2 linked regions of the Pirellula sp. SH-Sr6A genome follow. The protein of the gene in region 1 binds, or shares a complex with, the protein of each later gene. Links are inferred from orthologs where the notes say so. Each region holds a gene or a part of one and is shown in the gene's direction. Other genes may lie near its edges. The genes, in order: uvrB and VN12_RS10730.

What was found.
Region 2: the proteins of uvrB (region 1) and VN12_RS10730 are in contact, whole or in part, in a crystal structure (PDB 7EGT), measured with the Thermus thermophilus proteins. The link is inferred for Pirellula sp. SH-Sr6A from one-to-one orthologs. Residues at the interface, in WP_096411307.1 of Thermus thermophilus: Glu23, Leu25, Arg26, Asp27, Gly28, Glu29, Arg30, Phe31, Arg55, Glu326, Asp327, Phe328, Glu379, Ser382, Gln383, His398, Gly400, Arg401; in WP_096412145.1 of Thermus thermophilus: His654, Arg656, Phe657, Gln666, Asp668, Glu669, Lys680, Arg681, Leu682, Ser683, Lys685, Tyr686, Ala687.

The regions. Positions count from the first base shown.
Region 1 is NZ_CP011272.1:5,712,751-5,727,906, reverse strand. What follows is about bases 5,194-8,100. They hold uvrB (excinuclease ABC subunit UvrB), read left to right. Parts: upstream 5,194-5,568; coding sequence 5,569-7,632; downstream 7,633-8,100. Other genes in these bases: VN12_RS22115 (DUF2200 domain-containing protein), read left to right, coding at 7,644-8,015; VN12_RS22125 (DUF1573 domain-containing protein), read left to right, coding at 5,194-5,417. Also shown: VN12_RS22140 (GNAT family N-acetyltransferase), read right to left, coding at 1-868; energy-dependent translational throttle protein EttA, read right to left, coding at 870-2,543; guaA (glutamine-hydrolyzing GMP synthase), read right to left, coding at 2,553-4,175; more of VN12_RS22125, read left to right, coding at 4,413-5,193; VN12_RS22110 (hypothetical protein), read left to right, coding at 8,309-9,301; VN12_RS22100 (hypothetical protein), read left to right, coding at 9,868-11,175; VN12_RS22095 (DUF2490 domain-containing protein), read right to left, coding at 11,244-11,945; VN12_RS22090 (DNA-directed RNA polymerase subunit alpha C-terminal domain-containing protein), read left to right, coding at 12,329-12,592; VN12_RS22085 (RNA polymerase sigma factor), read right to left, coding at 12,600-13,166; rpsO (30S ribosomal protein S15), read left to right, coding at 13,517-13,786; VN12_RS22075 (polyribonucleotide nucleotidyltransferase), read left to right, coding at 14,316-15,156. UniProt on the Escherichia coli protein: The UvrABC repair system catalyzes the recognition and processing of DNA lesions. A damage recognition complex composed of 2 UvrA and 2 UvrB subunits scans DNA for abnormalities.
Region 2 is NZ_CP011272.1:2,726,947-2,742,248, reverse strand. What follows is about bases 5,932-8,984. They hold VN12_RS10730 (ATP-dependent helicase), read left to right. Parts: upstream 5,932-6,265; coding sequence 6,266-8,704; downstream 8,705-8,984. Other genes in these bases: VN12_RS10725 (sodium:solute symporter), read right to left, coding at 8,784-8,984; VN12_RS10735 (magnesium chelatase), read right to left, coding at 5,932-6,064. Outside these bases: VN12_RS10750 (DUF1805 domain-containing protein), read right to left, coding at 1-326; VN12_RS10745 (hypothetical protein), read right to left, coding at 333-1,229; carB (carbamoyl-phosphate synthase large subunit), read right to left, coding at 1,232-4,477; more of VN12_RS10735, read right to left, coding at 4,649-5,931; more of VN12_RS10725, read right to left, coding at 8,985-10,226; VN12_RS10720 (rhamnogalacturonan lyase), read right to left, coding at 10,336-12,222; VN12_RS10715 (GntR family transcriptional regulator), read left to right, coding at 12,479-12,904; VN12_RS10710 (ABC transporter ATP-binding protein), read left to right, coding at 12,975-13,973; VN12_RS10705 (ABC transporter permease), read left to right, coding at 14,001-15,302. UniProt on the Escherichia coli protein: A helicase with DNA-dependent ATPase activity. Unwinds DNA duplexes with 3'-5' polarity. Translocates on single-stranded DNA with 3'-5' polarity. Initiates unwinding more efficiently from a nicked substrate than double-stranded DNA.

The DNA.
Region 1 (15,156 bases):
CCGCCGCCAGCAGGATTCTGCCAACTCCATGAAGGCGACACCAATCCAATAGAAATGTCATTACGGCGTATGACAAGCCCTTGCCCCGTTCCTCGGGGACGATTCCCAGGTAGAGCAACTCGGCAAGTTTCGGAGAGTGTCGGCAAACTAGCAAACAACCGACGTATTCCTTACCCCGACCGATTAGCCACCAGTCGCGGAACGATTCCCCCCGCAGCCCCGTTCTACTGTACCCCTCGAGCGTGGCGTAGGTGCTCCGAACACCATTGAGTTCCGGTACATCCAAAGTCCCGTCATAAGTTTGATCGACGACGCGTACGAACTCAGCATCGAGTTCTTTCCGCCACGGCACAAACGTCAGCGGAATGGCTGTCGTGGATTGGAATGGGTTCGAAGTAACGGGTTCGCTAGGAGCCTTCGAGAAATCCAGCGCGCACTGCTTCAATACGGCGATAGGCCGGAATCCAGCGCTCTCAAAGCATCTCCTTCTCCAAGCATCAAACTCGACATCGAACTCTGCGGGAAAGGTCACCGCTTGCGTCAATTCAACCTCGCCCCGAACCGAATCTACGAGGGACCGCAACAAGAACGCCGACTCGATTAACTCTTCCTGGGAACGCAGACTCGATGCAGGGGCGACTCCACCAACCATGGCAAGCTTTCCTGGGTAAACCAGGAGATAAGCGACGCACCCGCGGGCGTTGGTCATTACACGAATCGAATCCAGCGCTGCGTATCTCGACGCATGGTCGACCAATTGACTCAGGTAGCCTTCCCGAGAGTCAGCGGACTGGAAGGTGAGGCATCGCTCGACATCGTCCAGCCATTCCCAACGCGGTGCATCCCTTTGGAGCGGAGTCTCCGCCATTTTAAGTCGCGAGCTTTTTATATCGGAAACGGCGAGGTTCGTCGTCGTGAATCCCCAATCGCTCTTTTCGTTGCTGTTCGTAGGTTTGGAAGTTTCCTTCGCACCAGTGAACATAGCCATCCCCTTCAAACGCGAGGATGTGCGTCGCGATTCGGTCGAGGAACCAACGATCGTGCGTGATAACCACCACGCAACCGACGAAGTTCATGATCGCTTCCTCGAGGGCTCGTAGTGTATCGACGTCCAAGTCATTGGTGGGTTCGTCCAATAACAAGACGTTGCACCCGCGACGCAATAATTTTGCGAGGTGCACACGGTTACGCTCTCCACCGGAGAGAACGCCGACTTTCTTCTCTTGGTCGGTACCCTTGAAATTAAACTTCGAAACGTAGGCTCTCGAGTTGAACTTCTTGCCACCCATTTCCAACCAATCCAGTCCCCCCGAGATCTCTTGGTAAACGGTATTGTTGTCATTGAGAGTGTCGCGGGATTGATCGACATAACCGAATTCGACCGTGTCACCAATTCGCAGATCGCCCGCATCAGGCTTTTCTTGCCCTGTCATCATGCGGAAGAGCGTCGTCTTTCCGGCACCGTTTGGTCCAATAACTCCGACGATTCCCCCAGCGGGGAGTCGGAAACTCAAATCCTCGACGAGGACGCGGTCATTGTACGCCTTGGTGATATGCTCGGCATTGACGACCACTTCTCCCAAGTGCTTTCCTGGCGGAATTTGAATTTCCAACTCGTCGGGTCGTTCCTCGAATTGTTGAGCAGCCAAGGACTCGTACGCGTTGATCCGAGCTTTGTTCTTTGCCTGCCGCGCCCGCGGTGACATGCGGATCCACTCCAACTCTTTCTCCAACGTCTTTTGTCGAGCCGCAGCCGATTTTTGCTCGATGGCTAATCGCTTCTGCTTTTGCTCCAGCCAGGACGTGTAGTTCCCCTCGAACGGGTAGCCCGATCCTCGGTCTAATTCCAAGATCCATTGGGCAACGTTGTCGAGGAAGTAACGATCGTGCGTCACGGCGACAACCGTGCCGGGGTAGTGCGCCAGATGCTGTTCGAGCCAGTTGACTGCTTCGGCGTCCAAGTGGTTTGTCGGCTCGTCGAGGAGGAGCAAATCGGGTTGCTGGATCAACAACTTACAAAGGGCAACACGACGTCGCTCCCCACCGGAGAGCTTGGTCACGTCCGCATCTCCAGGGGGTAGATTCATCACGGCCATGGACTGCTCCACTTGCCGATCCAGTTCCCAAAGGTTTTGGGCATCGATAATGTCTTGCAGTTTGGCCATCTCGTCGCAGAGCTTTTCCATCTGCTTGTCATCGGTGACCTCACCGAGAAGATTAGAGATTTCGTTGAAACGATCCAAGACCTTTCGGCGAGGGGCGACCGCTTCCTCGACATTTCCCTGCACATCTTTGTTGGGATTCAATTGCGGTTCTTGGGGGAGATATCCCGCAACGAACCCATTGCTCAGGCGAGCCACACCATCAAAGGTCTTGTCTTCCCCCGCCATGATGCGAAGCAACGTACTCTTTCCCGAGCCGTTGGATCCTAGTACGCCGATCTTCGCCCCGGGATAAAACGCCAACCAGATATCCTTGAGGACTTCCTTTTGTCCGTGGCGCTTGGTGAGGCTTTCGATTTGATAAATAAACTGACGGTTCATTGAACTTCCTTATTCCCATTCAATCGTCGCAGGTGGCTTGCTGCTAATGTCGTAGCAAACGCGATTCACTCCGCGGACTTCGTTAATGATTCGTGTCGAGATCTTTGCGAGCAAGTCATAGGGTAGGTGACTCCAGTCGGCCGTCATAAAGTCGTCGGTGTTCACACAGCGAACCGCGACTGCTCGTTCGTACGTTCGCGCGTCACCCATCACGCCCACGCTCTGCGATTCCAGCAAGACCACGAAGGCCTGGGAGGTTTGACGATACAAGTTGGCGTTCTTGATTTCCGAAACGACGATTTCATCGGCTTCTCGCAAGATATCCAGTTTGTCTTTGGTGACTTCTCCTAGACATCGCACAGCCAGACCCGGTCCTGGGAACGGATGCCTCCATACTAGATGCTCGGGCAATCCTAATTCGACACCCAGTTTCCGGACCTCATCTTTGAAGAGATCGCGAAGGGGTTCGATCAGTTCAAAACCCAACTGTTCAGGCAATCCGCCCACATTGTGGTGTAGCTTGATCGTAGCGGCAGGGCCGTCGAGGGCTGCACCGCTTTCGATAACATCGGGATAGAGAGTCCCTTGCGCAAGGTACTTTGCACCGTTGATTTTCTCTGCTTCCGCTTTGAAACAATCGATGAAGGCATGGCCGATGCGTCGCCTTTTCTCCTGGGGATCTTTGATTCCAGCCAAGTCACCCAGGAACCGGTCACTGGCATTCACCACTCGCAAATCGGCTTGGAAGTGATTCGTGAATTCCGAGATCACCGCTCCTTGCTCGTCTTTCCGGAGCAAACCGTTGTCGATAAGGATGCACGTCAACTGAGGACCGATCGCTTTGTACAGCAGGGCTGCGGTCACCGACGAATCTACCCCTCCAGAAAGTCCGCAGATGACTCGGTCGCTGCCGACCACATCGCGGATGTGCTCGATGGAACGATTGGCAAAGTCGCTGAGATGCCAGCGCCCTTCGCAATGGGCAATGTTGTACAAGAAGTTATGGATGAGCGTGCTACCGAGCGAAGTATGAGATACCTCGGGGTGAAACTGCAGACCATAGATGGGCAGGGTTTTATGGCGAACCGCCGCGTGAGGGCAAGTCGGCGTGGACGCGAGCGTTTCGAAGTCGTTGGCCAAATCGCGGACTTGGTCGCCGTGGCTCATCCAGACATCGATTTCATGTGGGAAACCTGCGAACAGTTTCTCCATCGATTTGACTTGGAGGCGGGCTCGCCCAAACTCTCTACGATTGCAAGGTTCGACGCGCCCTCCCAGGGCTTGGGAGGCGAGCTGCATTCCGTAGCAGATTCCGAGAACGGGAATGCCCAGATGAAAAATATTGGGGTCGCATTTCGGAGCATTCGCTTCGTAGACGCTCGAAGGCCCTCCCGAGAAAACGATCGCAGCAGGCTTGCGTGCCCGGATGGTCTCGGCACTGATGTCGTGGCGAACGATTTCGCAGTATACGTTTTGCTCCCGAATACGCCGGGCGATGAGCTGGGCGTATTGCGAGCCAAAGTCCAGCACGAGAACACGTTCGCTCAGCAGATCCGGAGCCGTGTTGGTATTGCTAGCTGTTGTGGTAGAGGGAGATTCCGATGTCGATCGATTCGCAGTCGAGTTGTTCATGAGATCCATCGAAGGTGTCCGACCGAGGGCCGGAATCTAGAGCAAACCGGTCTCTTCGCCGGAGAAAACGCGAAATTATAGCAATCCCCTGGAGGGTGGCTACCTCGTTTCCTTTCGAATGGACCGGAGGGTTTGGGTAGTCTTTGCCGGTAAATCTTTCCAAAGAAATCGAGTTTGCGGGGGTCGATTGCCGATGACTCCTCAGGTTGTACGTCTACTCAAAGGGAGTTCCGCCGCATGGTTTTTCAGCAAGTTGTCCATCGCTTTCTCGCCGCGTGGATCGTCGCGATTGCTTTCGTCCCCTTCGCATCGGGTGCCGATTGGGCTCAAAAGCTATTTAAGGAGACGAAGCACGACTTTGGCACTGTCAGCCGTAACGCCAAGACCGAGTATGCGTTCGTCCTCGAAAACTGCTTCGAGGAAGACGTTCATATCGCTTCGGTTAGGAGCAGCTGCGGTTGCACCAAACCGATCATTACCAAGAACACGCTGAAGGCCTGGGAAAAGGGAGAAATCCTCGCCCAATTCAACACGAAGTCCTTCTTAGGCGCCAAATCGGCGGCCATCACCGTGGTCATCGATCGCCCTTACTACGCGGAAGTGACTCTGTTGGTATCCGGAAAAATCCGGTCCGACATCGTCGTGGAACCGGGCGAGATCTCCTTCGGGGACGTGGATGTCGGCGCAACCAAAACCGTCGACCTCAAGATCTCCTACGCAGGACGCAGGGACTGGGCCATTCAAGATGTACGGGGTGATACCAGCCATCTGGAAGTTCGATTGGACCCAGCAACCCGCCAAGGAAACATGACCGACTATCGAATGCGGATCACCTTGAAGGACACTGCTCCGGCCGGCGATTTCATGGAAGGGATCACCGTCGTCACCAACGATTCGAACGAGGGAATGTTCACTCTCCCGGTCAATGCTCGCGTGGTCCCACCGGTTACCATCACGCCGAAACTCGTCTCGGTAGGGGACGTCAAAAGCGGACAGCAAGTCCAGCAGAAGCTGATGGTTCGAGCCAAGAAACCTTTCACGATCGTCTCGGTCGAATGCCCGGACCCCCGATTTAGCTTCTCGATTCCACCTGGAGAAAAGCCACTTCACTTGATCCCAATGACCTTCACAGGGGAATTGGTAGGAGACGAGCGATCGATCAAGCAAGAGATTGTGGTGAAGACATCCCTTGGGGAACAAATCACTTTGGAAACCACCGTCGCGGGCCGTATGGTCGACTAGCAAGGCCGCCAGCCCGAGCGAGCCAGTCCGAGCGGGCCAGTCAAGAATATTGCCGCCGTACTCTTGGGTGCGGCGGTTGCCACCCCGTCGAATCCACCGACAATAGCAGTCTGTCGGCGTGCTCTTTCTTACCTCTGTTCGATGCTTCGAAATGACTGCTCCAAAAACCGCCCCACTTTTCGATTTGGATTGCTCTTATCAACCTGCAGGAGACCAACCCCAAGCCATCGAAGCCTTGGTGCAAGGGCTGAACGAAGGACGAAAGCATCAAGTCTTGATGGGGGTGACCGGATCGGGCAAAACGTTCACGATGGCCAATGTGATCCAACGGGTCCAGCGGCCGACGTTGGTGCTCAGCCACAACAAGACCCTCGCGGCACAACTCTATGCGGAGTTCAAAGAATTCTTTCCGCGCAATGCCGTCCACTACTTCGTCAGCTATTACGACTATTATCAGCCCGAAGCCTACATACCTCAACGCGATATCTACATCGAAAAGGATGCGTCGATCAATGAAGAGATCGATCGACTGCGATTGGCTGCGACCAGCGCCCTGGTCAGTCGGCGCGACTGCATCATCGTCGCGAGCGTTTCTTGCATCTACGGCCTCGGTTCTCCTGAAGACTACCGTCGCATGGTGGTCGCGATCCGTTGCAACGAATCCATCCACCGCGAGACGCTCCTGCTCCGGCTGATCGACATCCAATACGAGCGCAACGACATCGCATTCGAACGAGGCAAGTTTCGCGTGCGCGGCGACACGATGGAGCTTTGGCCCGCGTACGAAGAGTTCGCCTATCGCTTTGAATTCTGGGGAGACGAAGTCGAGCAGATTTCGATCATCAATCCATTGACCGGCGAAGTCGTTTCGCGATTGACCGAGGTCTATATCTTCCCTGCGAAACACTTCGTGACATCTGAGGATCGAATTCAAAAGGCGATTCACGTCATCCGCAAAGAACTGGAGGAGCAACTAGCGAAGTTCAATGCCGCAGGCAAAATTCTCGAAGCGCAACGACTGTCGGCGCGAACCAAGTTCGATATTGAAATGCTGGGTCACACAGGACATTGTCCCGGCATCGAAAATTATTCACGTCCTCTCTCGGGGAAACAGCCTGGAGCGACTCCCGACACACTATATGAGTTCTTTGACAAGGACTTTTTGCTCCTCGTCGACGAGTCGCACGTGACGATTCCGCAAGTGAGAGCCATGTACGCGGGTGACAAAAGTCGAAAAACAACCCTCGTCGAGCACGGCTTTCGGCTCCCCTGCGCGCTGGATAATCGCCCCCTCAAGTTCGAAGAATGGGAGGCGAAGATCAATCAAGTCATCTTTGTTTCCGCCACGCCGGCCGAGTACGAACTGGACCAAACCGGAGGCGAAGTGGTCGAGCAGGTGATTCGGCCCACGGGATTGCTTGATCCCGTTATCGAAGTGGTCCCAGCTCGTGGGCAAGTCATGCATCTGCTCGAGCAAATACGAGAGCGGATCCAGATGGGAGATCGCACGCTCGTCACGGCTTTGACGAAGCGACTAGCAGAGGACCTTGCGACCTTCTTTGTGGAGAACGATTTGAAGTGCCGGTGGCTCCACAGTGAGTTGGACGCATTCGAACGCGTGGAGTTGCTGCGAGAACTTCGAGACGGTCGCTGCGATGTGTTGGTGGGGGTGAACTTGCTCCGAGAAGGCCTCGACTTGCCCGAAGTCAGCTTGGTAGCCATCCTCGATGCCGACAAAGAGGGATTTCTACGAAGCGAAACGTCCCTGATTCAAACCATCGGTCGCGCAGCTCGCAATGCGAACTCCAAGGTCATCCTCTATGCCGACACCATGACCGAGTCGATGCGCACAGCGATCGACGAGACAGGGCGGCGACGCAAAGTGCAGGAGGAGTACAACCAAGAACACGGGATCACGCCGGAAACGGTTCGCAAGCAAGTTACCGCTTCGATCCATCAGGCGGCCGAGAATCGCAAGAGGGCTCGAGAAATCGTGCGTCGCGATCCGCAGGCCGAGAAGATCACCGAGGCCTACTTGAAAACACTGGAGGAGGAGATGTTGGCCGCTGCAGAAAATCTCGAGTTCGAGCGAGCCGCCGCCCTACGCGACAAGATCTTGCGGATGCGAGACCGAATCGGTGAACCCATCGAGTCCGAGGACGACGACCAACGGGTGGTGGGAACGCGACAGAGAAAGCGATCCAAACGAAGGTAAACCTCAGGAGCATGATGATGAATCACGACGAACGAATCGCGACGATGATCTTTGGAAAAGTGTACCCGCTCTATCTCGCCAAAGTGGAAAAAAAGGGGCGCACCAAAGACGAGCTCAATGAAGTCATTCGATGGCTAACCGGTTTGACCGAAGAGCAGGTTCAAACTCATATCGCTAACGGATCGACCTTCGCCGACTTCTTTGAATCTGCGAATCTGCATCCGAACGCTAGTCTCATCACGGGAGTGATCTGCGGCTATCGAGTGGAAGAGATTTCAAATCCACTCACGCAGAAAGTGCGTTATCTCGACAAGCTCGTCGATGAGCTTGCCAAGGGTCGCAAGATGGAAAAGATTCTGCGGTCAGACGCCCCGAACACTTAAGTGTCGTTCGCTCTCTGCTCATGCGCGATGCAAAGCTCGTTTGAAGAAAAAGTTCAATCCCGTTCCGATCGTGAGCAACCGCTCGCAAACGAATTTCCATACAATGCGACGAGCGTATCGAAACGAAGAGGTTGATGCCCTGGATACACCGATGCAAATCGCAATCGGATGGTGCTAAGTCATTAAGATTTGACTTCGTTGGAGCCCCCATCGTTATTCATTTTGGACGACACTCCTTTCAGGACGGTGCAGCCAAGGCTCGGTAAAGGGTTCATTGTGATAAAAGGTGACCAATGTTAGCATCATCGAAGTACAGCCTTTTGCTTCTTCTGACTTTCTGGGTAGCGGGTCGTGCAGAAGCACAAAGTACTACCCTAACGGCGAAGCAAATTAGGACCGCCATGCAGTCGGAAAGGAATAAGATTACAGACGGCATTCTTACTGCGGTGGGCTCTTATTCACAGGCCGAGGGGAGAGGGCCGGTCAGAAAGACGGATATTCGTTGGTCGTACGAATTTGATTTTCCCAATGGCAAGTTTCTTTTCGATCGGTCAGAAACATGCTTCGCCACAAGCGACACTCGCTCCGGTGAACGTGATGAATTGCGAATCTTTTTCTGCGAAGATCCAGTCACTAGATATACCTATCACGATTTTATAATCCCAACGGCTGCATTGTTCATACATCCGCGAATCGCTCCGGAAAAAGAGCTTTCGTCCCACTTCAAGAGATTCGACATTCGAGGCGTCGGTTTTTGTAATTCCTCCAACATCTATAGCAGGTCCCACGATGGAGATGAATTCTTTTTCGAGCCGCTGGGGGTCAATGTTATGGACGACATTCGGGTCGACGAAGAGAGCGGAGACATTTTGAAGCTCTCGTATAAGAGAGATGTACCGCAGAGAGCCAACCTTCCCAAAATACCAATGGACATGAAGCTATGGGTCGACAAAAGCCGAGGATTCACTCCGATTCGAGTAACCTCAGTCAGAGGGGGTGAAATCGAATTGGATTGTCGAACTGACTGGAAGCAAATAGGTGGCGTATGGGTACCGTCAAAACTATCGGGAACCTTTCGCAGTCGGTTCTTACCCGAAGGGAAAGAACCCAAGGAGGAAAACATCGAATATCGAACCGAAGACTTCCAACTTGAAATCAAATGGGTTTTGCTGAACGGACCATCGGAACTGATCATGTACGATTTCAAAGAGTTCGACTTACCGAATGGAACAGCAGTTTACAAGGACGGAAAGTCCATCTACTTCTACTTGAACCAGCCCAAGTAGTAGCCCTTCGCGACGTTCGGACGCGGCGGAGCAGTCACGATGTTCCATGAGATCTCCCCAGGGGCAACGTCGCATCGTGGAGTTGGATTTGCTTGGCTCCCGACTTCTGGCTAGAATCCGTCTTGCTCAGGGCAATACTACTTTGCTACTGAGACAGCCCGCGACGTGAACGCGTCGTTGGGATTGACACTTTCTGGACCGCAAAAAGTGTCAAAATGTGGAATGGCAGGACTCGGATTTTGCCAGCGACACACAAAACCCAATAAAAACATGGGTCGGATGGGTGGCAGAGCGGTTTAATGCACCGGTCTTGAAAACCGGAGTAGTCGTAAGGCTACCGTGGGTTCGAATCCCTCCCCATCCGCTTTTTTGTGCTAGGCTTAGTCGGGTGGCTGGCTTATCGAGGTGGGAACGCATTCCACCCTAAGCTAGAATCTTGAAAACATCGTTTGGTTCGTTGGCTCACGGTGGCGCTCAGTTTCAGCATCGCAGGTTGGATTGTTGGGAACGTTCTAGCAGTGCTTCCGCTATAGAAACAAACGCAGGCAACTTGGATGACGGAATCGATGAGCAATAACTGTCCCCACCCCCACCCTCACTCCCACTCCCACCCGCGCGCGCGACTCGTGTCCTTTCGTTTTGGCTTGGCGGTCCTCGTTCTTGCGCTGGGCTTGGGACGAAACTCGAACGCTCAGTTTGTCTCGGGGGATCTTGAGAAGGAACCGTTTCGCTATTCCGATACCGAAGCGAACAATCGAGTCTCCAAACTGATTGCAGCGATGGAGAAAGGGGACGTTGCTCTCGAGCAGGATGGCGAGCGAGGGTATCTGCGATCGCTGTTGAAGCATCTTGAGATCCCCGAGAGTTCGCAAGTGCTCGTGTTTTCGAAAACGAGCCTGCAGGTTCAGCATATTTCCCCTCGTAATCCTCGCGCCATCTATTTCAACGACGACACCTATGTCGGCTCGGTTCCCGGCAGCTCCCTTGTCGAAATATCCACCAACGACCCAAAGCTAGGAGCCACCTTCTATTCATTTCGGATGGGCTTTCGACTTCCTCGAATTCGTCAAGAGACCTATCAGTGTTTGGGGTGTCACGCGACGAGTATGACCAAAGGAGTGCCCGGCCATGCGGTCCGCAGTGGGTACCCCAACTATGACGGCGATTACGATGTGAAGCGAGAGGCTTTCGTTACCGATGAAACGAGCGAATTCTCCAGGCGCTGGGGAGGATGGTACGTGACAGGCCTTCACGGGTCCATGCAACACATGGGGAACGGCTATTTGCAAGGCGGGATGCTCGATACGACTCGGTTCGCGAATCTTTCGTCGCTCGATAAGCTGTTCGATGTTAGCAAGTACCTGACGCCCCACAGCGACATCCACGCGTTGATGGTCCTTGAACATCAAACACAAACTCACAATACAATCACCCTAGCGGATTTCCGTGTTCGGACGTTGGAGCATGAGGATGCGAACCAAGATCCAGCGGAGCGTTCGGTGCAATTGGGCATGATTGCGAAGGAAGTCGTGGATCGTCTTCTTTTCTGCAAGGAGTTCGCGTTGACCTCCAACGTGTCCGGCACAAGTGGCTTCGCTCAAGACTTCTTGAAGCGCGGCCCCAAGGATTCGAAAGGGCGTTCATTGCGGGAATTCGATATGCTATCGCGGATGTTCAAGTACCCCCTCAGTTATTTGATCTACTCCGATGCTTTCGACGCGATGTCCCCCTCGCTTCGCGATGCCATCGGCGGGCAGTTGAACGCGATTCTCCAGGGAGACAATCAAGATGAAGAGTACCGCCATCTGACCCCTGAGCTACGTCAGCAAATACGGGAAATCGTTCAAGAGACCAAACCGGATCTCCTTCGCTAAGCGACAACGACCACGTTTTCCTTCGGCGGATGCGTTGCATTTCCATTGCGAGAAACGGTGGCGATTGATCAGTAAAAGAGGTTGAAAGACAGGATGTGATTCATCCGATCCTCGGCCCCTTGCCGGTTGAGGAATAGGTTTAAATATCCGATCTCTGTGCGAACTCGGGAGTCGGGTGATCGTTTGAACCCAACCCCGAGGAAGGCTCGGTTCTGGTCAAATCCTCCTTTGGCACCCCAGTCGGTGTCGTTGAATTGCATGAAGGCTTCGTCCCATCCGATCAAGGACCATTGAGGTGCTCGTGTGAGGGTTCGTTGTATTCGATGCATTTGACGCCACCTATGCCCGACGTCGTCCCCCGTTTCGACCCATCGTTGCTCGAGTCGGCTTCGGTGTAGGAGCTTCCAATCGCCGACTCCAGGGGATGCGGTCCATTGCTGCCAAGAACGATGCTCATCGAAATCCTGGCCGAGGACTGGCGAAGTCCGTATCCAAGCGTATCCCGCCCATACCGTTTGGTTTTCCACTACGTCATATCCGACCCCTGGACGCAGAATGCTCTGCTGGAAGCCGTCCGTATCGTCTGCCAATCGAAGCTGACTGTCGAACCACCATCGGAAAGGCGACTCCGTCTCCATCGGGCGGATCTTCCCACTTCCGAAAGCCGCGAACCACATTCCCGTGTCATCCAAGGTCTGCGCTAAACACCGTCCAGACCCCAGGATCGTGAGGATCAGACCGATCGAAGTTAGCACGAGATGTCGAAGCATACTTTCCTCGGCTGGGTAGGGAGAATGAAAGGGGCAAACGGTGCTTTTGGTTTCGTCAGTATCGCTGCGTAAGGCCAGACCGTAACGCGAAGTTCGGTTGCTCCGGTTCGGGAGGATGTCTGGATATTCCGAGAGAAGGAGCATGGAAAACAAATCCTGCCCGCGACCCAAACGCTAGCATTCGCCACATGTTCATACGGGAGCTCAGTGGGAGTCATGCATGGATATTTTCGTACACAACGGGTGCAAAAAAGAAGTGGGTTGGTATATTGGGTCCACACACTACTTCGGTGCAACGATTGTCAATGCGTTGCGATCGATAGCGAATGATTTGCATCTTTTCAAATGGACAAGAATGTCCCCATCACGGAGGAGTGATTCGAATGACTCGGGTACCGATTAGCCAGGCCGAAGAACAAGCCCGCCTTCTCAAGGAGCGACTGGACCTCAGCACAGCGGAGATAGGGCTTCAGGTTCGCACGACAAATTGCTTGGAAGAGAAAGGGATCTTCACCGTGCGGGATCTACTCAACAGCACTCCGGAGACTCTGCTGAGCATAGCGAATTTTGGTGAGAAGACGTTGGAAGAGGTTTATCAGTCTCTAGAGCGGCTCGGTTACCATCGAACTTGGCGAAAGCCTCGGTAGCGATTCCTCAAGCTTTGGGGTTCCACTCCGGGAACTTTTCTAATTGGGCTTTGAGGGCGAATCGAGCGCGGTTGAGTCTTGAGCGAACCGTGCCGATGGAAATGTCGAGGACTTCGGCGATTTCTTCGTACGCCATGTCTTCCATTTCGCGGAGGACCAGAATGGCGCGATGGTCTTCGGTCAGCAGGGCCAGAGCATTGTGCACTAGTTTGGCGTCTTCGAAGCGAGTCATTCGGTTATCGGGGGCATCCAATTCCGATTCAGGCTCGTGGCCGACGTTCTCCCGTGCTTCGTCGAGCGAAACCAGGTTCCTCGCCTTGCGTCGGCGGGCCAGTGCGAAATTGAACGCGATACGGTACAGCCACGTGAAGAATCGGCTGTTTCGTTGGAAAGTATCCAGCTTGAGGTATGCCTGGATGAAGGCTTCTTGAACCACATCCTCGGCTTCTTCGGCCCCGCCGACGACGCTGATCATCGCGGTAAAAAGCCTGTCCTGGTAGCGAAAAACCAGAATTTCAAAGGAACTGCTGTCCCCGGCCAATGCCGACTCGATCAATTCGTCTTCGTCGTTCACTAGAAGCCGCGCCTCAATTTACTCAGGCAGTGCTGGCCCATCGAGCCAGCCGCAGATGGGTACCCTGTTGCGGTAAATGGGGCCCAAGCAGCCAACGGTAGCGAAAATCGCGAATGGAGTTGGCGAGGAGCGGGGGAAGAGCATTCAGGCACGATTTGCGGGGGCGAGGATTCGAATTCGGAAGGAACCGCGAGGTTCCGGCCAATATTCTATACATGACGCCCGAGAAATTGCCGTTGCAAAGCTTAAAAAAATAGCTAGGATTCCACGATCTTATGGTTTAAAAACTAGGATGTACTGGTGTTCGGAACATGTCGAACACCGCTGGACCCAAGGTAATTGGTTGGCGAATGACCGTTAGCAAAGAACGAAAAGAAGAACTGATCAAGGCGTTTCAGAAGAGCGGAGCTGATAGCGGTTCCGCGGATGTCCAAATCGCTCTTTTGACCGAGCGAATCAATTCGATGACCTCGCACATGCGAGCCGCCCCTCGTGACTATTCCAGTCGCCGCGGCCTCCTTCGCATGGTTAGCAAGCGTCGATCATTGCTCGATTATGTCCGAAAGCATGATCCGCAGCGATATTTGGAAATCATCGGTAAGCTGAACATTCGAAAGTAATGAATTCATCGCGACAAGGGCTGGTTCTCACCAGCCCTTGCTCGCTTTTCCAAGTGATTTGACGTTGAACGCGGACTTGCATGGGATGGTCCGCCTGAAGTAGTGACTGGTTTCTGGTGCCGTATTGCTTGGATGGTTATCCGCTGGGTTAGCGTGCTCTGACGCGTTGACATCGCCGAGCTTTCTTGTCCCGCGATCGGTTGGTTTCACAGTTTTGCGTGGAATGTCAGGCAGGATTGTTGTTTGGAAGGTGTTTTTGCAGCGGCGTCGACAAAATGCGCTGCAAAAGACGCAGTGGAATGCGTTGTCGTGAAGACGCTTGGTGTGTTTCCCGCTTGAGTGGCGGGTTTGGATGGCTTGCGAGCTCTCGGTTCGGAGCCCGTAGTTGGTCCCGGCTGCTGTTGCATTTCGGGGAAGAAGTTTCGGCCGTCTTGCGGTCGCTCGATTGTTGACTTGATTTTTGCAGAAGCCACTCCCGGTCTCTTGAGCATCGCGCGAGCGGCATAGGTTTTTGGAAGGAAAGAAATTCGTGGTAAAGATTCGTGTAGAAAAACAAATTGGCGATTCGGTTCTCTCGTTCGAGACAGGGGCTTTGGCCAAGCAAGCCACTTCCAGCGTCGTATGCCAATACGGCGATACTGTCGTGTTCATCGCGACGACGACCGGCCCGTCCCGTCCAGGAACTGACTTCTTCCCGCTCACATGCGATTATCGCGAACGATTCGCAGCAGCGGGTAAGTTTCCCGGCGGTTTCCTCAAAAGGGAAAGTCGCCCGACGACCAAAGAAACGCTCACCAGTCGCTTGATCGACCGTCCTATCCGCCCCCTCTTCCCAGACGGGTTCATTGACGAAGTCCAAGTCCAGGCGATTGTGATGAGTTCGGACGTTCAAAACGACGCTGACGTTCTCGCCATGAACGGCGCTGCAGCGGCTTTGTTTATCAGTCCACTTCCTTTCCAAGGCCCGATCTCTTCATGCCGAGTTGGCAAAGTGGAAGGCAAGCTGATTGCGTTCCCCACCCACGCTCAACTCGAAGAGAGCGAACTCGACATGATCGTTTCGGCAAACGAACGAGAAGTCATGATGATCGAAGGCTTCGCGCAAGAAATGCCTGAAGCGGAGATGTTGGAAGCGATCAAGTTTGCACATGATGTCTGCAAGCAAGTGATCGAACTTCAACGCGAGTTCTTCGATAAGGTCAAACCGACCAAGACCACTTTTGATTCGCCAGATACGACCGAACTGATGGCGAAACTGCGAGCGGATTACTACGAACGCTTCAAGGAAGCGAAGCAAATCGAAGGCAAACAAGCTCGCAACGAAGCTTGCTCGGCGCTCAAAGCAGAAGCGGTCTCGGCTTTGATCCCCG
Region 2 (15,302 bases), 3.0 Mb from region 1 along the record:
AAGCGAAGAAGCTTTGCGATCGCTTCTAGCCCGGTCATTCCTGGTACAACCCCAGCCTGCATGGCGGCCTCGCTGACCTCTGCGACCTTCGCTTCTAAAAGGTCCTCTGGCTCGCGAAGCGGTTTGTCGGGTGTCCCTCTCGCAATCGCGACCGGCATCGAAAACTTGGTCGCGACTTCGCAATCGTAAAGTCCGCAACCCAGAATCCCTTGGTCGGTGTGAATCGCGCAGTATTGGCCGGTCGGCCATCGATAACTGCATCCCAAAACAGGGCCGTACGGTGTCTCAAGAATCCGATGGGAATAACCAAGCTTCGTCAGGGACATGATCTTTTAATCTCCCAGCATCTTTGAAAGCGCCTGCATGGCGACATGCCACGCAGGTCGGGTTTGAAGATACGTTTCCCACCAATCCATGAGGCTCGGCGCGACTTGATCGTGCACATCCGCTCCTGCAGGGATCGGTATGTGCCAATGTTCAATGGCCAGGGCTGCCATCTCACTGGTACATCGACTCAGTTCGAGAACTTGCGAGGCCGCTAACACCGGTGGCAGCATGGCGAGCGGGGCGATCTTTGCCAAAGTAACCGCCCCTAACATGTCGCTGAACCGAGGCAGGTCCAATTGTACCTGGGATATCAACCAAGCCAAACGAACTGTCTCGGGAAGCTCGGCCATCGGATTGGTTAATATCGCCTCAATGCGAACTAGGTTCGCATGAGAGTGAGCGACACCTGCCCCCCCAACAACAGGCTGCACCGGAACTACGCGTACCTCCTCTGCCAAAAGTTCCTTCTCGGTCAATCTTCCCACATGCGCGAGAAGCCCGTTTCCAAACCCAAGCCAATGCTCCTGCAACGGCCTGCTTCGAAACAGGATCTGATCGGAGAATTTGGGAAACAATTGTTTGAAGGCCGCTTCGATTTCGGTGACCTTGCCAGACATCGATGTCACCACGTGGGGGCCGCATTCTCCAACCGCTTTTCGCAACACGGCCGAAACCAGCTCGTGATTCGATTCGATATCGGCTGCTGTCGAGATCAAGATGGACCAAAGCGAGGGGGCTTGCGAACCCGCAGTTGCCTCGATGAGTCGGTTCAGTTCATTCGCTTCGCGTTGAAGGGCGGATAGGACGGAACGATCTACGAACTGATCGGGGAAGCGGTCGGCAAAGTCAGCTGCATGGAGCGCGCTGACAGATGCGTTCGGTGTCCATCGGAGGTGAGTCATCGCTAGCTAGAGAATCGTTCTTGAAGCGAAAGGACGGTCATGGGCTTCTCACGCATCACGGACATCGCTTCGATGGCAATCCGCCCTGCCGCCACCGTGGTAATACAGGGGACTCCAAACTGGACCGCGGCGGCTCGGATGCGACCTTCGTCGGTTCGCGCCCCTTTGCCGCTCGGGGTATTGAGAATGAGGGACACCTCTCCATTCTTCAAGTAATCGATGAGGTTAGGATTACCCTCCGCCAACTTCTTGATCGGGACAACGGGAATGTGGCCTCGCTGGAGCTCCGCTGCGGTTCCGGAGGTAGCCAAAAGTTTGTATCCCATCTCATGCAGTTGGCGGGCCATATCAATAATGCCAGCCCGATGTCGCGAGGAGATGCTTAGGAAAACATTCCCCGATTTGGGAAGGACAACGCCGGCAGCGATTTGGCTCTTGTTGAAGGCCAAAGCAAAATCGTCGCTGACCCCCATGACTTCGCCGGTGCTGCGCATCTCCGGTCCTAAAACGATGTCGACTCCAGCAAACTTTCGGAAGGGGAAGACCGATTCCTTGACCGAAACGCTGCGAGGAATGGGCTCGGAAGTGATTCCCAAATCCTTCAGTTTGCAACCCACCATCACTTTGGCGGCGATGTTGGCGACCGGAGTTCCTGTCGCTTTGGCGACAAACGGAACGGTTCGACTAGCTCGCGGATTGACCTCTAATACATAAACAACCGGGCGTCCTTCTTCTTCCTTGATCGCAAACTGGACGTTCATCAGTCCGATGACCCGCAAACGCTTCGCCATGGCGACGGTCGCATGCCGGATTTCGTCGAGTACCGCTTTGCTCAGCGAGAAGGGTGGGATCACGCACGCGGAATCTCCGGAGTGAACACCCGCCTCCTCGATGTGCTCCATGACTCCCATGATGACGACGTCTTCGCCATCCGAGACGGCGTCCACGTCGACCTCGGTTGCATCCTCGAGGAATCGGTCGATCAAGACCGGTTGTCCCTGGGCAACGACAAACGCTTCGGCAATGAATCGATCGAATTGCGAGTAGTCGTAGCAAATCTCCATAGCACGACCACCGAGCACGAAGCTGGGGCGGACCAAGCATGGGAAGCCGATCTTCTGAACCTCTGAACGCGCCTGCAGCATCGTGCGCGCAATGCCGTTCGCTGGCTGCTTGAGTTTGAGCTCATGCAGCAACGCTTGAAACTTCTCGCGATCCTCTGCGTCTTCGATAGTCTCGACACTGGTACCCACGATGGGAACCCCTGCATCGGCGAGCGCCCTGGCTAAATTCAACGGAGTCTGTCCACCGAACTGCACGATGACACCGTCGGGTTGAACCGTGTCATAGATGTTGAGCACATCTTCGGTTGTTAGAGGCTCAAAGAAGAGCAAATCGCTGGTGTCGTAATCGGTGCTCACGGTCTCGGGATTGCTGTTGACCATGATCGACTCGATTCCCAACTCGCGAAGGGCGTAGCTGGCATGGCAGCAGCAGTAATCGAACTCGATCCCTTGACCAATCCGATTGGGGCCACCGCCGAGAATCATCACGCGCTTCTTGTCCCCCTTGGACGGTGCCTCGTTTTCTTCTTCGTACGAGCTGTAATAATAAGGGGTGTATGCCTCGAATTCCGCAGCACAGGTGTCGACCGATTTGAAGGTGGCGACGATCCCCTGCGATTTTCTCCAATCTCGAATCTCCATCTCGTCGCTGCCGAGAATATGGGCAAGCTGTCGATCGGAGAATCCCATTTGTTTCGCCTGCCTTAGCGTGGGGCGGTCCACGGCCCCGGCGCTCCCTAGCGTACGGAGATACTTCTCCATCTCCACAATCTCCGAGAGCTGGTCCAAGAACCATCTATCGATCGCGGTGATGTTATGGATTTCATCGATCGACATTCCGCTGAGCAAGGCATAGCGTAGATACCAAACGCGGTCGGCATTGGGTTTCGAAAGCTTGTTATTGATCTCTTCGTCGTCTGGTCGTCGATCGGTATACCAAAGGTCTTTGCTGTCGGATCCAAATCCGAACGCTCCCACTTCGAGCCCTCGCAATGCTTTTTGGAAGGACTCTTTGAACGTGCGCCCGATCGCCATCGTCTCGCCAACGCTCTTCATTTGCGTGGTCAGGGTGGAGTCGGCCTCGGGGAACTTTTCAAAAGCAAAGCGAGGTATCTTGGTCACGACATAATCGATGGTCGGTTCGAAGCAAGCTTGCGTCTTACGGGTGATGTCGTTTTGAAGCTCCCACAATCGGAAGCCGACAGCCAGCTTGGCTGCAATCTTCGCGATGGGGAACCCCGTTGCCTTGCTGGCCAGGGCGCTGGAACGGCTGACGCGAGGATTCATCTCAATGACAATCATCCTCCCATTCGTGGGATGGATGGCGAACTGAATATTGGACCCTCCTGTCTCCACGCCGATCTCGCGGATGATGGCGAGACTGGCATCGCGCATCCGCTGGTACTCTTTATCGGTCAACGTCTGAGCCGGCGCGACGGTGATCGAATCGCCGGTGTGGACCCCCATGGGATCGAAGTTCTCGATGGAACAAATGATGACAACGTTGTCGTCGACATCGCGCATGACTTCCATTTCATATTCTTTCCAACCGATGATCGACTCTTCGATGAGAACTTCGGTGATCGGTGAAAGGGTCAAGCCGTTTTGGACGAGGCCTTCGAAGTCGTCACGGTTGTAAGCGATCGCCGACCCGCTTCCCCCCATGGTAAAACTGGGGCGTACCACGCAGGGGAGACCCACTTCTTGAAGCACTTTGCGGGCTTCATCGAGCGAATGAACCACGGAACCTTTGCAGACTTCTTGGCCGATCTTTTCCATCGCCAATTTGAATGCATCGCGGGCCTCGGCCTTGTGAATGACCTCAGGGTTGGCCCCGATCATTTCGCAGTTGTTCTTCTCGAGTACTCCCTCGCGGGCCAAATCCATGGCGATATTCAATGCCGTTTGACCTCCCAATGTCGGGAGAATGGCGTCGGGACGCTCTCGTTCGATGACTTTTTCGACGATTTCCCAAGTCAACGGCTCGATATAGGTCCGCTCCGCCGTCGCCGGATCGGTCATGATCGTGGCGGGATTGCTGTTCACGAGGACGACTTCGAACCCCTCTTCGCGCAAGGCTTTGCAAGCCTGTGTGCCAGAGTAATCGAATTCGCACGCCTGCCCGATGACGATAGGGCCGGAACCGATGAGAAGGATTTTCTTGATGTCAGTCCGTTTCGGCACAGCAAAACCTGAAAATTTTCAAGGGGAAATGGCTCAAAAGAGGCCACCTGCCTAGAAAACTCCAGCATTTTGTCGCGGTTCTACTCTGCCAACGGTCCGAAGTTCTGCGGTGACCAAAATCCCACAGAACTTAGCATGCCTCCCGGTTCTTTGGTAGCCTAAAGACGGCTCTCAAACTTCGTAACTCACTTTGCCATGCTTGCTCGCCCGGCTGATGCGATCCAAGCTGTACAGTCCGGCCAAGACGAATTCGATACAGGATGCCCGTATGGCAGGGTGTGAGGAGGCATTTACCTCAAAGGCGGCTTCCCACACGGGTGGGACATGCTTAAGCCGCTCCGCGTAATGTTCGCTGGGTAGTAGATCTCCCACCTCGATGCGAACCCCCTTATTGAAAATCTCGGCGATCGGTTCCATGCCGTGTTGGTCGACGTATTGCTCGAACACTGTCCGGATGGCGCTGGCGATGAGAGCATCCAAAATCTTGCGTTCGCTCATCTGATGGGAACCCATCAAATCGACTTCGAGTTTCCCTAGAGCGGAGGTGTAAAGGTGCCCCAAATCACTGATGCGGGGGACGGCGAGCGCTTCCCCGAGCAACACCGCTCGGTGCCGTGCGGATGCAATCATCGTTCGGTAATTCGCCAACGAGAAACGAGCCGAGACCCCGGAAGCTTGATCGACATACTTCGATTTCCGTGCCTGTGTCGTGATTTCCTCGATGATCTCCATCATGAAATAGGGGACTTGGACGGGGTAATCGCCATCGAGCGGGATCCCCGCCTCCTGCTTCAAGATCTCGATCCCCTGCTCCCGCTCGGCAGGATAGTGGGTCTGGATGATCGACCCAATCCGATCCTTCAACTGGGGAATCACCTTTCCGCTCCGGTTGTAGGTACTGGGGTTGGCAGAAAAAAGGATGAAAATATCGAGATCGAATCGAATCGGGTAACCTCGGATTTGAACGTCTCGCTCTTCGAGGATGTTGAACAACCCGACCTGGACCAAATCGTCGAGCTCCGGCAACTCATTCATGGCGAAAATTCCGCGATGCATTCTCGGAATCAATCCAAAGTACAACGCATCCTCCGAACTCATGCTTACCCCGCCGGTCAATTTCGAAGGATCGATCTCGCCGATTACATCCGCGAACTTGGTCCCAGGAGCCAAACGCTCCACGTACCGATCCGATCGATGCCACCAACCAATGGGAACTTCGTGCTCGGACAAGGTTTCTATGGCCCGTTTCCCTGCCGCCGTGATGGGATGGTAGGGATCCTCGTGAAGCGGCAAATTGGGCAAATCGATATAAGGAATGAATTCGTCGAGAAACCGCACGAGGGTTCGCATCAGCCGGCTCTTGGCCTGCCCTTTCTCCCCTAAAAAGAGCAAATCGTGCCCTGCGAGCAAGGCGATGTTGAGCTCCGGAACCACCGTGTCGTCGTACCCGACAATCCCAGGATAAAGAGGTTCACCGGAAGAAAGCATGATTAAAAAATTGCTGCGTATCTCCTCCTTGACGCTACGGCTCTTCCAACCGCTCGCGCGGAGCTCAGCAAGATTTTTCGGGAGAGATGTGATTTCCATAGCAATCGCAGTTGAAGGAGTCGCGTATCAGGTTGAGATCATTTTCCACCGCTCTGATTATAGCGCACGGACAAGAAGGCTGGCTCGCCTGGATGGAATGCCGGATAATGTCTCGCAGTCGGATGCGATGCTTTTCAGTCGAACGCGTCCCGGCACCATCCATCCGACGCGTCTCAAGATTGAGTAAGGGATTGCAACTTTATGGCCCTCACGACCTCCCAAATCATCGACTCGCTGAACGAACCGCAACGGCAGGCGGTGACGCACATCGAAGGACCGCTTTTGACCCTGGCCGGCCCCGGGAGCGGCAAAACACGCGTCGTCACGCATCGCATTGCATACATGCTCGATCAAGGTGTCTCGCCCTACTCAATCCTCGCATTGACCTTCACCAACAAAGCGGCGCGCGAGATGAAAGCGCGCCTCGACCGTATGGTCGATGATTGCCCGGTCTGGATGGGAACATTCCACGGCTACTGCGCGCGATTTCTACGGCGCTTTGGCGAAATGGTTGGCATCGCGCCGAACTTTACCATCTTCGACACCGACGACTCAAAAAATGCTCTCAAGAAAGCGATCGAACAAGCGAACGTGTCTCTCACGCACTTGAACCAAGGGGACATCGGGCGACGCATCGGCGCATTGAAAAACAAAGCGATCTCCCCTGAGATCTTCGAAGGAACCGTGCGCGGAGACCACGATCGTATCATCAGTAAAGTCTACCCCATCTACCAAAAACTCCTTCGCCAATTCAACGCCGTCGACTTCGACGATTTGTTGATGCACACGGCCAACATCCTTCGCTCCAACCCCGACCTCCGATCGGACTTGGACGCAAAACATCGCTACATCCTGGTGGATGAATACCAAGACACCAACCTTGCTCAGTACTTGATCGTTCGCGGTCTCTCGATCGATCACCCGAATCTGAATGTCACCGGTGATCCAGACCAATCGATTTACAGTTGGCGCGGAGCGGATATCTCGAACATCTTGAGCTTCGAGAAGGATTATCCTCAGTCGAGTACCGTCCGATTGGAACACAACTACCGCAGCACCCCCCAAATCCTCTCTGTCGCAGATAGCTTGATCTCATGCAACACGCGGCGCAAAGCGAAAGTGCTGAAGCCGACTTGCGAATCGGGTGCATCGGTTCGTTTTTGTACCTATCGCAGCGATCGCGAGGAGGCGGACGATATCGCGCGGCATATTGCGATGGAAATTTTGGAGAACGGCGCAAAAGCCAAAGACTTCGCGGTCCTCTACCGAACCAACGCGCAGTCGCGGCTCATGGAGCAAGCACTCTTGCGATGCAAATTGAATTACCAACTCATTGGTGGCTTCCGTTTCTACCATCGTGAAGAAATCAAAGACATACTCGCCTATCTACGCTTGGTCCATAATCCGACCGACGATGTTGCGTTCGATCGGGTTGTCAATGTCCCGACGCGCGGGCTTGGGGATAAGTCGCTCGAGAAAGTGCGAGATCTCGCTCGTCAACGGGAGATCCCCATGTTGGTCGCCTTGCGCGCGACCATTGAACGGGGGGTACTCAGCAAGAAGGCCGCATCGGGAGCGGATAAATTCCTGAAGACTTATGACAAAATGGTGCACCTGTCGTCGGGGCCGCTGGTCGCGGTGATCGACTGCATGCTCCAGGAAACGGACTACATTCAATACCTCACGGCTCGCAAATCCGAGACCCCCGACGAGAGTATCATCGGTAACATCAATGAACTCCGGGCGGATGCCGCACAAGCGGATAGCGAATCGGAGGATGGCAATACGATGGAACGATTTCTAGAACAAGTCACGTTGATCGCCGATGCGGATGGTCTCGAGGACTCGGACAACAAAGTCACCTTGATGACCCTCCATGCGGCAAAGGGGCTAGAGTTTGAAAATGTCTTCGTCATCGCGGTCGAACATGGGATCCTGCCTCACATCCGCGCCATGGATGATCCCTCTCAATTAGAAGAAGAGCGACGGTTGCTTTTCGTCGGAATCACACGGGCCAAACGTTGGTTGCAGCTCAGCATGGCCAAACAGCGGGGATTCAGCAACGCGCGCGTCGGGTCCGCTAGCCAGTTTGCCATGGAGTTGCCTCGAGCGGAACTCGAAATGATCGATCGCACCGATGTCGACGCCTTCAATATTTCCTTCATGGACGAGATCGATCAACGCTCCGAAGAAGACCCTTGGATCGATGAATTCGAGCCCTCTGAAAAACCAACAAAGAAACCGTCGAAGCCGATGGGGAAGAAAACAGTGCTCCTCTCTTGCGATGAGTGGAATCAAGACGATGGTGGAAGCGAATTTGTCCCAGATGCCGCTCCCATGGAAGAACCCAGTCCGGAACCGTCCGAAACAGGAAACGCCGTGTTGCAAAAGCTGCGGGGAAAACTGGGGCTACCAAACTTAAAATCCGGCTCCCATTTTCAAACCATTACGACCAAAGAAGGGGTCGAAGTGGGGTTGTTCGAACAAGGCTCTATCGTTCGACATCCGGAATATGGAATCGGGCAAGTCGCGTCGGTAGATGGCCATGGCGCCCGTCGCATGGCTCGCGTCTCGTTTGAAAACGGGGAACTGCGAAGCTTCCAACTCAGCAAGTCTCCGCTGCAGCTCATTGAACCCTAGTCGACGCTTGCCAATTGGAAAATCCATTCATCCCTTTGGTTGGCCCGAATCGATTGTTGCGACTCACTCGTGCTGGACATCACGATGGCCGGCGACTGATCGCCAAAAGGCCGAGGAAGGTGAAGAGACCGTTGATCGGGAGCGTTTCAAACCCAATCTCGTAACCCCCAAATAATGTCTTGCTATAGACGCTCAGCAAATACGCACATACCGCAGCGACAATGCAGACCACTGGAACAAGCGGTTCGTATACCATCCTCTTGGTAAAGAGTCCGAACGCGAATAGTCCCAGCAATGGGCCATACGTGATCGCAGCGAGACGATAAAGGAGCGTGATGATGGAGTCGTTCTGCTGGGAATAAAACCACATCACCAATCCAAAGAAGAGGACTGCGATTGAAGCATGAACCCATTTGCGTACCCGGCTCTGCTTCTCGTTGCTCCATCCACGCTCTCGGATGCCAATCAAATCAATGCAGGTACTCGCGGTCAGCGCGGTCAACGCCCCGTCGGCGCTCGGAAAGAGCGCACTGATCAATCCGATGATGAACACCAGCCCTAACCAAGCAGGGAAATACTGCAGCGCTAAAGTAGGATACAGGTCATCGCTTTTCGCGGGGAGTTTGATCCCCATCTGTTCAGCCTTGAGATACAGCAAAGCACCCAGAAACAAGAACAGCAAATTGGTGATGACCAGAACAATACTGAAGACGCGCATGTTCTTTTGGGCATCGGAGAGAGTGCGGACACTCAAGTTCTTTTGCATCATCTCTTGATCGAGGCCTGTCATCACGATGGTCACAAAGATCCCACTGATGACTTGTTTGAAAAAGAACAAACGGTCCTTGTAGTCCCAATTAAAAATTGTCGCCATTCCGCTCTCGCGAAGACGCGTGGACCAGTCGCTCATCTGGGGATCGTACAGGATGTACAGAATGGTCCCCACCAGCGCACCGAGCATGAACAGTGTTTGTAGTGTGTCGGTCCAGACAATCGTCTTGACCCCTCCCTGCAGCGTATACAGGAATATCATGAGCAAGACGGCGAAGGCGGTCACCATGAAAGGGACCCCCATCGACTCGAGCACGAAAACATGGATCACATTGAGCACGACATAGATGCGGACCGTCGCTCCCAGCAGTCGACTCAGGATGAATATAGCGCTCCCAGTCCGATAACTAACGTTCCCCAATCGCTCTCGGAGATAGCCATAAATGCTCGTCAGTTCCAATCGGTAATACAGCGGTAAAAGAACTCCCGCGATAATCCAATAGCCGACGACGAATCCGAGAATCATCTGCAGGTAGTTCCAGCTTTCTTTGGCAACGCTACCTGGCACGCTGACAAACGTGACCCCGCTGAGGGATGTCCCGACCATCCCAAAGGCGACGACCCACCAAAGGCTTTTGCGTTCGCCGCTGTAGAAGGCGTGTTCCCCCGCTCCGCGCGCGGTATACCAAGCAATCGCCAGAAGGACGCCAAAGTACCCGAAGACGACAACGAGCAGTAAAGTTGGACTCATGGATGAACTCAAAAGGATCGAAGCTGCATAGTGGCAACCGGGGCATTATGCCGGATCGAGCACGCAGCGCCCATTCTCACCCCCGTAATTCGATCGCTTGCGCTTGGGATTATTCGGATGTTTTCGAATCCCGAAACCTCTCCGTGGACATCCCGGCCCCCAAGAAGAAGCTCGGGTGGGGAGGTTGATTGTACCCTGCATTTTGCCAAACCACGCTCAATCGATACTGGGAATCGTGCATCAACGTGGGGAGGCGGATCGTGGTGGGATGGGGGGTACTGTAAATCCGCAACTCCCGACTGTCAGACGTGCGGGCTACCAATTCCTCACGCCAGTCTCCCAGAATGTCGGCGGACAAGCAGGGGTTGGCTTTGGATCCATTGTTGGCAATCAGCCCCATTTCGCGCCCCGAGAACAAGGGTACCTCGCGCGCCTCGCGATAATCCCATTTCGCTATATCCACACCGTTGAGCAGCTCACGCAACAAATCGCCATCCCACCAAATTCCGAAATTGGTAGAACGAGGGGCTGCGCCGATGTTCTTGCCGCTGCTACTGAAGGCGTTCCTCAAGCCGCCCCAGACTTCGACGCCTGGATGCCGAGGATCGATGTCAGCGGCCATGCCTCTCCCGACGTCTCGCCCTATTGCATCGCGGAAGATCACGGCTCCATCCTTCGCAGAAAAGAGAGTTACGCCGGGGCGCGCAGCGTCTCCCTTCTCGTTCTCGTGAATGCTCCACACTTCCAACCCTGGACGAGCAGGGTCGATATCGGTGACATGCAAGGCATCTCCGTGGCCGAAGCCAGTCGAATACAGCCCCCTGCCATCGTCATCGATCGCACAAGCCCCGTAAATGATCTCATCCTTGCCATCTTGATCGATGTCAGCGACCGAAAGGCTATGGTTCCCTTGTCCGCGATAGGCTTCATTCCCCGGAGTCCCATCGTCGGAATCGAACACCCATCTCGACTGGAGATTCCCGTCGCGATAATCCCAGGCCGCTAGCACCGATCGAGTGTAATAGCCGCGGCACATCACGATGCTCGGCCGTTCGCCGTCCAAATAGGCGATACCGGCCAAGTATCTTTCGGATCGATTGCCGTAGTCGTCTCCCCATGCACGCACATTTCCACGCGCGGGAATGTAGTCGTGAGACGCCAACGCCGCTCCCGTTTGGCCATCAAAAACCGTAAGAAACTCGGGACCGGCAAGAATCGTTCCCGCTTGCCTTCCTTCTTGAGTCCGATGGTCGGCCGTCGCATCGCCTAACACATTTCCTTTTCCGTCGCGTGTTCCATCGGCTGTCTTGCAAACAACTTCGGCGCGACCATCGCCATCCAAATCGTAGACCAAGAACGCCGTGTAGTGTGCACCCTCACGAATGTTCTTGCCGAGATGGATGGCCCATAGGAGCGTTCCGTCCAGCTTGTAAGCATGCAAGATCGGTTCGGTTGTAAACCCACCCTGCGAGTTATCGCGTCCTTGACCCACCATGTGCACGACCCATTCGTACTGACCATCGCCATCCAAATCGCCTACTGAGGTGTCATTGGCGTGGTAGCCCTCTGGAGGCTGCAAGGGTATCGCAATGTAGCCGATCGATTGGTTCGCGCGACTAAGTTTGGTAGACGCGAGCGGAGGGGATGAAGCATCGGCGGATGCTCGCAAAGAATAAGTCACCGCGTCGGTCGTGTTCCAGTTCGAATCACGAAACCAAGTCGGACCCAGAGGATCGTGTCCCTCCACCAACTCGGGCTCTCGATCGTCGACCGTGCGGAACAAAAAGAACTTGGATTCCATCGATTCGCTTGACAGCAGCCTCCAACTCACCACAGCGCTGGAATCGGAATCGAAGAATGCGACGAAGCCACGGTCTAACGATTCCTGTTGCCGAGGTTGTGGAGATTGGCCCCAGGTGCAACGCGGCGTGGTAAGCCCCACACAGAGCGCCGCGACAACGACGGCGCCCGCTGCGCTGTATTTTCTTTGGAACATGTTCAAGTCCCTGGTTTAGAAACCGTGCATCAATCGTCTTGAGGATACCCGCGTCTTGAGGATACCCGATTGTACACCAGCGACCTGCATGGCATTTCTCAAGCGGTATCTGGCAACATCGCCCTGCATATAGGGAGTTAATCGGGCTGGAACGAAGTCCGTCAAAAACTTTTTGCAAATTGCTTGACTCGGCTAATTGAACTGGTGTACTATTGAGCTAGTTCACTAGTGCTGCATTTTACGCAGGAGTCGAATGATGTTTTTCTCGATCGATGCCAACAATGGCGTGGCGATCTATGAGCAGATTGTGCGGCAGGTCAAATTCGCTGTCGCCGAAGAATCGCTTCGTCCTGGCCAGCTTCTGCCCAGCGTGCGAAGTTTGAGTGTGGAGTTGGCTCTCAATCCCAACACGATTGCCAGAGCCTACCAGCAGCTTCAAAGTGAGGGAATTCTCGAGTCGCTCCGGGGGCGTGGATTGGTCGTTTGCCAAGGAGCCCCGAAGATTTGTCGCAGCGATCGCAAGACGATCATCGCGGACCGGCTTCGGGCGGTACTGACTGAAGCGTTGCACGGTGGGCTGTCCGGAGTTGAGATCGAAGAGATCGTCCGGAAGCAGCTTAAGCAGCTGGTGCCTACGGTTCAAACCATCGCTTCCTTATCGGCGAGCGAGACGGCCTCCTAGCCCTTCGGGGTGTGGCTTTTCTAAACACATCTATTCAATGGCCCATCACTCTCAGATGAGGAACAGGACGATGACCGACTGTATTGTTGCCGAAGGTTTGGAGATGCACTTCCGGGGGTGCGATGCGCTGCGAGGCGTCGATTTGAACGTCCCGCATGGCTCCGTCTTTGCATTGCTGGGTGAGAACGGAGCGGGAAAAACGACCTTCATTCGGATTCTCACCGGTTATCAGATTCCCAGCAGCGGACGCTGTACGATCCTTGGTCTCAATCCGGTGAAGGATGCGTTGGAGATTCGCCGCCGCGTCGGCTATGTCTCCGACGCACCTGCTTTGTACGATTGGATGCGCATCGATGAGATTGGCTGGTTCGCCTCGTCGTTTTACCCCGCGGGGTTTCTCGATCGTTTTCGGGAATCGATCGTCCGTTACGAACTCCCATCGGATCGCAAAATCAAACATTTGAGCAAAGGGCAGCGCGCGAAGGTGGCGTTATCCCTCGCGGTTGCCCATGACCCCGAGTTGCTCATCTTGGACGAGCCTACCTCGGGCTTGGATCCTCTCGTACGACGCGAATTCATGGAGAGCATGGTCGAGCGAGCTGCGAGCGGCAAAACGGTTCTTCTATCCAGCCACCAGATCAGCGAAGTGGAGCGGGTGGCGGATTACATCGCGATCTTGCATCAAGGAAAAGTTCGCTTGGTCAGCAATCTGGCCTCCCTTCGCGAGAGTGTCAGTGAAGTGACGCTTTCGATCCATGATCCTCTTACAACCCTTCCGCTTCTTTCCGAGCCTGCGGAAGTCTTAAGCGAGCAGAAGACCGGGCGTCAGATCCGATGGGTTGTCCGGGGGTGGAGCGACACGTTGCACCAAGCGGTTGCAGGCTGGCCGGGAGTCGCCGGAATTCGCGCGCGCCCTGCGACCCTTGAAGAAGTCTTCGTAGCGTGCACGCGAGGGTCCGAAGGGGCGAAGCGTTCTGCGAATGCGTTAACACAGACTAGCCCTGTTAACGCCATTGCGGAATCGATCTCGGACGTCGATTCGGAACAATCCGACCGCCACGCTTCGTAACCATCACCCAAAACAACGAGGTCAATCATGAATACCTATTCGGGTGCTGATGCCACGACGATTCGTTCGAGCAATCAACCAACCGCGACACGATGGAGTCCTCAAACATGGTCTTCCATGCCGTGGCGACTGTTTTGGAAGGAGTTTCGTCAGATATTGCCTCTCCTATGGGCCTTGATAGCTGTTGGTGCAATGCTCCAGCTGATCGGAGCAATTCACGCAGCGCTCAATCCAGGATTGTCGAATACAGCGCTCCATCAAGCGGCTTTGGTGCTGATGCCTTCACTGTTTGCTGTAGGTGCCGGTGCGATGTTGATCGGGCAAGAAAAGGAGCTTCGCACTCTTTCCTGGCTTAGTTCGTTGCCCATCTCGGCGCCGCGCATTGTGATGACAAAGTTCGTTAGCGGCTTGGTGGGGTTGATCCTTTGTTGGATAGGTTGTCTTCTCAGTGCAGCGATTGCCAGCCCCGATATTTTCGACAATCGAATCCATACCGGGCTCTATGAAAGCATCGGAAACCTGGGAATAAAGTACTTTGTAAATTCACTCTTCCTCTTGGTTGCGAGCATGGTGAGCGGATGGATTTTCAAAACGGCCTGGGTCGCTCTGGTGATGATGATTCCCTTCGCAATTCTACCTGTTTTCGTCATCGCGATGGTGGTTACCTCACGTACTGGCGAAGTCTGGATGCAGTCACCCCTAGGCGCTGGTTTGGTTTATCTGGGATCCGCTATCGTCCTGATCCTGCTCGGAAGAGTTTGGGGCCGGAACTCTTTTGTTTCGGCGCCGAACAGATGGTTCGGGCAATTCACCTATCACGCACCCTCTCGAATTCGGATGCAAACGATCACGGACGAGTGGCGTCCGCTCCCTGTCGCTCCGAGCTTGCTTTGGCAGATCGGTTGGCAGAACCGAATGCTCTGGGTGAGTATTGTGTTCATCGTCCTATCCTTTTTCTCCGCATTTATTCTGGCGTGGGAGAAGGATGGTGGATTGGCTGGGATACTAGTTGTACCGAACTTTATCGTCTTCACGTGGTTGGGGGCCTCGACCTTCGGCAGCGATGGGAGCAACAAACGGATTCAGTTTCTGGCTGACCGAGGCGTTGCACCGGGAGTGATTTGGTGGACGCGGCAATTCTTTCCTCTGTGCATTGTGATCGTCGGGTTTGGTTCCTTGTTGCTGGCATGGTTTCTATTAACCGGGCCGAACGGGCGCAGTTCACGAGGTCTGGCTCCTTTTCCCATGTTTGTTTTTCTGGGGGGGATGTTCGCGATTTACAGCGCGACGCAGTGGGTATCGCAGATCTTTCGTAGCTCGCTTTTGAAT